Regions from separate parts of the Nocardioides sp. Z30_9 genome, predicted to be linked through region 2. Evidence: predicted binding sites of a transcription regulator. Region 2 holds the regulator's gene; the other holds the start of a gene.
The links. The regulator LexA, encoded in region 2, represses DNA repair genes until DNA is damaged. The targets are predictions, from matches to a motif close to TCGAACANNTGTTCGA.

Region 1: the regulator LexA is predicted to act here: its motif matches at 1,103-1,118, upstream of AC4BGB_RS06210 (DUF6504 family protein).

The regions. Positions count from the first base shown of each region.
Region 1 covers NZ_JBZAJF010000001.1:1,257,117-1,261,110, forward strand. Annotated here, with positions in the region: gene AC4BGB_RS06200 (DNA polymerase III subunit alpha) at 1-48, opposite strand, end outside; gene AC4BGB_RS06205 (SAV_6107 family HEPN domain-containing protein) at 58-588, opposite strand; gene AC4BGB_RS06210 (DUF6504 family protein) at 617-1,012, opposite strand; gene AC4BGB_RS06215 (YbaK/EbsC family protein) at 1,207-1,752, shown strand; gene AC4BGB_RS06220 (ArsC/Spx/MgsR family protein) at 1,752-2,111, shown strand; gene AC4BGB_RS06225 (phytoene desaturase family protein) at 2,134-3,444, shown strand; gene metF (methylenetetrahydrofolate reductase [NAD(P)H]) at 3,461-3,994, opposite strand, start outside.
Region 2 covers NZ_JBZAJF010000001.1:1,457,764-1,461,757, forward strand. Annotated here, with positions in the region: gene AC4BGB_RS07085 (lysoplasmalogenase) at 1-348, shown strand, start outside; gene AC4BGB_RS07090 (LysM peptidoglycan-binding domain-containing protein) at 742-1,293, opposite strand; gene lexA (transcriptional repressor LexA) at 1,587-2,405, shown strand; gene AC4BGB_RS07100 (hypothetical protein) at 2,448-3,994, shown strand, end outside.

The DNA of each region.
Region 1 (3,994 bases), 200 kb from region 2:
CAGGGAGTAGCCCGAGGCGACGTGGAGGTGAACGAAGGGATCAGCCACGAAGCGCTCTCAGGCGACCCGGATCGGGGCGTGCTCGGTCAGTCCCAGCGAGGTCTCCACCAGGGCCAGGAACCGGTCGGCGTCACGGACCAGGTCGTCGGCCTCACGCTCGGTGACCGCCCGGCGCGAGCCGGCTTCGGCAGCGGCGCGCTTGCCGGCGCCCGCGGCGAAGAAGGCGGCCCACTCGGCGAGCTCGGGAGCCACCTCCGCGAGCAGGACCCACGCGTTCTTCTGCGGGCGTCGCCGCGACGAGATCGCGGGCTGGGCGCGGGCGGCCAGGAGGGCGGCGGTGGCACGCAGCGCGGAGACGTGGGCCAGGGCGTAGCGCTCCGGCACGTCGGTGCTGGCGATCGCCTCGCGCAGCGACTCCGCTGCCCGCTCCAGGTAGGAGTGCGTGGCGGCGCTCAGGAAGTGGGGCGGCGCCGCGAGCCCGGGGTGGGCTGCGGGGTGGGCTGCTGGGTGGGCTGCGGGGTGGGCTGCGGGGCTGGTCGCCCGGGTGGTTGCCGGGGTGGCTCTCGGAGCGGTCATCTGCTGGGTCATCTCGTTGTCCTCTCGATCCGTCGATCCGTCAGTCCATGGCCCGGACGAGCTGCCAGCTGCCCTCGGACCAGCTGAAGACCAGGTCGAAGACGCCGAAGCCGGGGTCCTGCCCAGGAGGCTGTCCGGGTGAGTGCTGGGCGGCGACCCTCCCCCTGGCTGCTGCCACCCGCCACACCTCGCGCTCCCGGAGGAGGTCGGTGTCGAGTGCCCCGGAAGTCGGGCCGGAAGTCGGGCCGGAAGTCGGGCCGGAAGTCGGGCCGGAAGTCGGGCCGGAGGTCGCCGGGCGGCTGGCCCACCAGGCACCGGTCTCCACCCAGTGCGCCACCACCTCGCGCACCTGCCACAGCCGCCCCCGCCACAGGAACTGGTCGGGGTCCTCGTCTGCGCCCTTGTGCACCTCAACCGGGTCGTCGTAACGCCGCACCGTCTGCTCCTCACTGTCCGCAGCTGTTCGACCCGCTGTCAGTGCCCTGGCGGAGGATGGGGGTCGAGGTCACCCTCCGCCAGGACTTGTTCGAACAGATGTTCGAACAAGTCCAAAGGTACACCTCCCCTCCGACAACCCGTCAAGAGCCGATCCGTGGCGGCGCCCCACGACCGGGCCGGTACGTTGCCCCCATGACCGAACGACCAGTCGAGCTCCCGGCCGAGATCCCCGGCGAACAGGGCCGGCCCGTGGGCGAGCACGCCGCCATCACCAGGTTCCGCGCCGAGCTCGCCCGCCGCGGCGGGCGCGGGCGGATCGTCGTGCTCCCCGACTCCGTGCACACCGCCCAGCTCGCCGCCGACGCCCTCGGCTGCGAGGTCGGGGCGATCGCCAACAGCCTGCTGTTCGCGGTGCCTGATGGCGCTGAGGGCGAGGACGAGCCGCTGCTGCTCCTGACCAGCGGGGCGCACCGCGTCGACACCGACAAGGTCGCCGCCGAGCTCGGTCTGCCCGCGCTGCGGCGTGCCAAGCCCGACTTCGTCCGCCGGCACACCGGCCAGGTCATCGGCGGCGTCTCCCCCTTCGACCATCCCGCGCCGGTGCGCACCTACCTCGACCCCTGGCTGCGCCGGCACGAGGAGATCTGGGCGGCCGCGGGCCACCCAGCCGCGGTGTTCTCCACCACCTTCGAGGAGCTGCAGCAGCTGACCGGTGCCGACGAGCTGGAGGTGGAGTGATGGAGATCTGGATCAACCCGGCCTGCACCAAGTGCCGGGTCGCCAAGTCCGAGCTGGACACGGCCGGACTGGACTACACCGAGCGGCGCTACCTCGAGGACCTGCCGACCCCGGCCGAGCTCGCCGACGTGCTGTCCCGGATGGGACTGGAGCCCTGGGACCTCGCCCGGCCCAAGGAGACCAAGGAGGCCGGCATCGACCTCCCCCGCGACGCCTCCCACCGCGACGACTGGATCGCGGCGATGGTGGCGAACCCACGCACGATCCAGCGCCCGATCATCACCCTCGACGACGGGACGACGGTGGTCGCCCGGGACACCGAGACCCTGGCCGAGGTCGTCCGGCGCGCCGGGGGCTGACCCGGCCCGTAGGGTGACCGCCATGTCAGCAGTCGTGGTGGTCGGAGGCGGGTTCGGCGGGATGGCGAGCGCCGCACGACTGGCCAAGATCGGCCACCAGGTCACCCTGGTCGAGGCCTCCGGCAAGCTCGGCGGCGCCCTGGGCTACGTCGAGCAGGACGGGTTCCGCTGGGACTCCGGGCCCACGCACACGCTGCTGCCGGCCGTGCTGCGCGACCTGTTCCGCAAGTCGGGTCGGGCGCTGGAGAAGGAGATCGACCTGGTCCCGGTCGAGCCCGTGGCGCGGCACATGTTCGACGACGACGACGACACCTTCCTCGACCTTCCCGGAGGCAGCCGGGCCGCCCAGATGGAGGCCGTCGAGAAGTCCCTCGGCCCGGGAGCGGGCGCGCAGTGGGCGACGTACGTCGACGCGTTCGCCGACGACTGGGAGACGCTGCGCCGCGACTGGCTCGAGCGCCCCTACTCCCCCGACCTCGCCAGCAAGCACGCCAAGGCGCTGCTCACCACCAGGCTGAGCCTGCACAAGCTGACCCAGAAGGCGTTCAAGGACGAGCGGCTGCGCCAGGTGGCGACGTACCCGATGACGCTCGAGGGCCACGACCTGCGCAACGTGCCCGCCTGGATGGGGATGTGGACCTACGTCGAGCAGAACTTCGGCGCCTGGACCGTCCCCGGCGGGATGGGCTCGCTGGCCGACGCGCTCGCCGCGCGGCTGAGGACCCGCGGGGTCACGGTGCTCCTCGACTCGCCCGCACTCGACCTGGAGATCTCCGGCGGCCGCGCCGTGGGCGTCCGCACCGCGCAGGGCATCCTGGCGGCCGACCACGTGGTCTGCGCGATCGACCCCCGCAGGCTCCCCGCGGTGGCGCCGCTGGTCCAGCGCACGATGCCGGTGATCCCGCCGGTGACCTGCCACATCGGCCTGGTCGGCGAGGTGCCGGACCTGCCCGCCGAGGTGGTGCTGCACGGCGACCCGATGGTGGTGGTGCGCACCGGCGGCCAGGCACCGGAGGGCGCGCACGCCTGGACGCTGCTCGGGCGGGGCCAGCTCGCCGAGGACATCGTCACCGCCATGCACCGCAGCGGCCTGCGGGTCCGCGACCAGGTCGAGACCCGCGTCGACCTCTCGCCGCGCCAGCAGGTCGAGCAGTGGCACGGCTCGCCGTACGGCGTGCTCTGGCAGGGCCGCAACACCGTCACCCGCCGGCTGGGCCCCACCACCCCCGTTCCGGGGCTGCTGATGGCCGGGGCGCACGCCACACCGGGCGCAGGGCTGCCCTCGGTCGGGCTCTCCGCCGCCCTGGTCGCCCAGGTGATCGGACCCGCCTGAGCGGCGGGCCCGGGCCTCAGGCCTGGACGGAGAGCGCCGCGAAGATCTCGCGGGTCGCCTTGGAGCGGTTCAGCGTGTAGAAGTGCAGGCCCGGCGCGCCCTGCTCCAGCAGCACGTCGCACAGCTCGGTGGCGATCGCGATGCCCTCCGCGCGTACGGCGGCCGGGTCGTCCTTGAGCGGCTCCAGCCGGGTCATCACCTCGTCGGGGATCTCCCGGCCCGAGAGCTCCACCATCTTCGCCATCGAGCGGAAGTTCAGGATCGGCATGATGCCGGGCACGATCGGGAAGTCGACGCCGACCGCCTGCGCCCGCTCGACCAACCCGAGGTAGTCAGAGGCGCGCAGCACCATCTCGGTCACGGCGAACTCGGCGCCCGCGTCGTACTTGGCCTTGAGCACGGCCACGTCGTCGTCCAGCGACGCGGAGTCTCGGTGGCCCTCCGGGAACGCCGCGACCCCGATGGAGAGGTCGCTGACCCGGCGCAGGTGCGCGACGAGGTCGGAGGCGTACTCGATGCCGCCCTCGGTGGAGACCCAGTCCGACCCGGG
Region 2 (3,994 bases):
CTCACGGCGGGTCCAGGGGCCCGCGCTGTCGTCGGGACGTGGGCGGTCACCGGACCTGCGATCGCGGTGCTCGCGGGACGCCGGCAGCGCGAGCTGGGTGGCCCGGTGCTCGGGTACTCGACCCTGCTGTCCGCAATGGCGGCCGCGGCGACGATGCTCGATGGCGGCATCTCGCCGACGGCTCGCCGGATGACCGCTGCCGGTGCGGGGCTGTTCCTGCTCTCCGACACCCTGCTCGGGCTGAGGGAGTTTGTACTCACTGATCCGCCGGAGGCGTTGGAGACGGCTGTGATGGCGACGTACACGGCGGGGCAGTTCCTGCTCAGTGAGGGTGCTGCGCGGGCCTGAGCGTGCTGCTCGCCTGGAGTGGTCTCGACTGACCGCTCACTTCGTTCGCTGCTCGACCACCTTGTGGGTCGCATTGAGCGCGTGCCTCGCCCTGAGTGGTCTCGACTAGCCGCTCACTTCGTTCGCTGCTCGACCAGCTTGTGGGCGGCTGAGGCTTGCCTGTCACGTGAGTGGTCTCGACTGACCGCTCACTTCGTTCGCTGCTCGACCACCTTGTGGCGGCTGAGGCTTGCCTGTCGCGTGAGTGGTCTCGACTGGCCGCTCGCTTCGCTCGCTGCTCGACCACCTTGGTGGGGATGGGGGCGGGGTGGGTCGAGCGTGTCGGCCCACCCCGCGGGTCCCCCGTGCCGGCGACCCGGGTCGAAGAGGTCGTCGGCACGTCTGGTGCCAAGGTCAGCCGCGCGGGACCGCGAGCTTCTGGCCCTCGGCGATCTGACCACCGGGGAGCGAGTTGAGCTCCTTGATCCGGTGCACCATCGTGCGGATCTCGCCGGGCTGGGCGAGGTCCGCTGCGATGTCGTAGAGAGTGTCGCCGGGGGCGACCTCGATCACCCGGACCGGCTCGGGGGTGCCTCCGGAGAGGCCCGCGGCGGCCCAGCCGCCGAAGGCGGTCATCAGGGCGAGCGCGAGGCCGAGGAAGGTGAGCACCGCGACGACGCGGCCGCGGCGGGTCAGCCGCACCCGTCGGGGGGTGGCCGGACCAGGCTGCGCAACCGGGGCGACCCGGCGCGAGGAGCGGACGCGGCGTGCCGCCGGGGCCGAACGGGCCGGAACTGCCTCGAGGGCGCGCTGCCCGTAGTCGAGATCGAAGACCCGGTCGAAGTCGACCTCGACGCGGCGGTCGCGCTGCGTCGGGACCGCGGCGCGGACCAGGGCGTCGAAACGCGCGTCGACCTCGTTGGCGGAGGTGGCGTCCTGCGGGCGGTGAATGCTGAGAGTGCTCATCGGTCAACCTTTCGGGGAAGTGCCCGGCCCAGGTGGCCGAGCGGTCGGTTGGCGACCCCTGCTGTGTGTTGATCGATTTCTATCGGCAGCCACTGACAAGTTCGTTTTCCGTGGACCTGCCGGGCTGATCGAGCGTATGTTCGATCGAACACGTGTACGACGTTAGGGCACGTGTTCGAACGAAGCAAGCACCCAGTCGAACAAATGTTCGGCTGGTTCGCCCGACAAGTGGCGCGACACGCCCTTCGAACATGTGTTTGAAGTGACGCATGTTGCTGGACTAGGTTCTCCCCATGGCGACTCGCGATCAGGACCCCCAGAAGCCCACCCGGCTCCCCCGGGCGAAGAAGACCGCCCAGAAGACCACGCCGAAGACCACCGCGGCCACGCTCGAGGCGGGAGCCGGCGCCAAGGTCACCGAGCTTCCGGACGCGGCTCCGGACAGCACCGGCCTGACCCCCCGGCAGCAGCGCATCCTCAACGTGCTCCGCGAGTCGATCGAGAAGCGCGGCTACCCGCCGAGCATCCGCGAGATCGGCGAGCTCGTCGGGCTCACCAGCTCCTCCAGCGTGGCCCACCAGCTGCGCGTCCTGGAGGGCAAGGGCTTCATCAAACGCGACCCCAACCGCCCGCGCGCCCTCGAGGTGTTCATCCCCGAGCTGATGGCCGCGCGGCGTGCGATCGCCTCGGCGGACGAGGCGGGCTACGACCAGACGGGCCTGGGCGACGCCGTACCCACGCCCACGATGGTGCCGCTGGTCGGCCGGATCGCCGCCGGTGGACCGATCCTCGCCGAGGAGAAGGTCGAGGAGATCTTCCCGCTACCCAAGAGCCTCGTCGGCGACGGCACCCTGTTCCTGCTCGAGGTCTCCGGCGACTCGATGATCGACGCCGCCATCTGTCACGGCGACTACGTGGTGATCCGCCAGCAGCCCGACGCCGAGAACGGTGAGATCGTGGCCGCCATTCTCGACGGCGAGGCCACGGTGAAGACCTTCCAGCGCCGCGACGGCAAGGTCTGGCTGCTCCCGCACAACGATGCCTACGACCCGATCGACGGCACCTACGCCACCATCCTGGGGAAGGTGACCACCGTCCTGCGCCGGATGTGAGACAACTGGGTGGAATAGCATTATTTCGGACATACTGCACGAATGTCCGTACGGTCCTGGCGCGCGTGCGTCATCGCAGTGCTCGCGCTGCTGCTGGTCGCCGTACCCGCACTCCTCGCACAGGACGGGCGTTCAGGCGAGCCCTCCGCCGGCCCGCAAGCCGTCCCGCTCGCCCCGGGAGCCGGCGAAGACCCCTCGGCGCCCGCGGGCGATCCCGGCAGGGCGCGTCCCACCCCGGCTGTCCAGGAACAGGCCGTGGGCAGCGCTTCCAAGCCCGGCGCGTCGCTCGCGGACAACCGGACCCAGCCTGCCGCCGACCCTGAGCCCCGCGTCCTGCCCGAGCGGATGCAGGGCCGCCCCGCCGTACGCGCGCTCGGTGACCGGCTCCCCGCCGTGGCCGCCAGCAACGGACTCTCCCCGGCAGGCTTCGAGGAGCTGCTGGTCGAGGACGACACCGTCTGGCTGACCCCGGAGGGACGGGTCTACTTCGAGGAGGAGGCCCCCGCCGAGGTCACCACCACCTCGGGTGCCGCCGCCCCGACCGTGGCCGCGGCGTACGCCGTGAGCGAGACCTTCACCCTGCACAGCCGGCCGGACGCCCCCCGCAAGATCTTCCTCGACTTCGACGGGGCCACCGTCACGGGCACCGGCTGGAACACCTCCAGGGGCGGCTCGATCCCCGACGGCGTCCACACCGGCTTCGACACCGACGGTTCACCGAGCACGTTCAGTGCCTCCGAGCACGGGTTCATCCAGGAGGTCTGGCGCCAGGTCGCGGAGAGCTATGCCCCGTTCGACGTGGACGTCACCACGCAGGATCCCGGCGTCGCCGCGATCACCAGGAGCTCGGCGAGCGACACCACCTACGGCACCCACGTCGTGGTGACCAGCTCCGAGGCTCCCCGGGCGGCGGTGTGCGGCGGCTGCCTCGGAGTGGCCTACCTCGGCACGTTCAACCTGATCAGGGCCACCCCCGACTACCAGCCGGCCTGGGTCTTCGCCTACAACAAGGGCTTCGACCCGATGACGGTGGCGCAGGCGGCCACCCACGAGACCGGGCACAACCTGGGACTCCAGCACGACGGCACCACGTCCACCGACTACTACGCCGGCACCCGCGCGTGGGGCCCGATGATGGGTTCCTCGATGAACCGGGCAGTGAGCCAGTTCAGCATCGGGGAGTACGCCAGGGCCAACAACACCCAGAACGACTTCGCCGTGATGCAGTCCAACGGACTCCCGCTGCGCACCGATGACCACGGCGGGACCGTCCAGACCGCCACGCCGCTCACCGCCAGCACGCCGTACGACGTCTCCGGGGTGATCGGCACCCGCACCGACACCGATGTCTTCGCGATCACCCGCTCGTGCGTGAGCGAGCTGCGGGCCTCCGTCACCGGCATCGGCGCCCAGACCGCGCTCGACCTCAAGCTGGACCTCCTCGACGCCGACGGCCGGGTGCTGGTCAGCAACTCCCCCGTCTCCGGCTACACCGGCACCACCGTCCCGGTCTCAACCGGGATGAACGCCTCCCTCGTGCGGGAGCTGGGTCTCGGGACCTACTACCTGCGCGTGGACGGTGTCGGCAA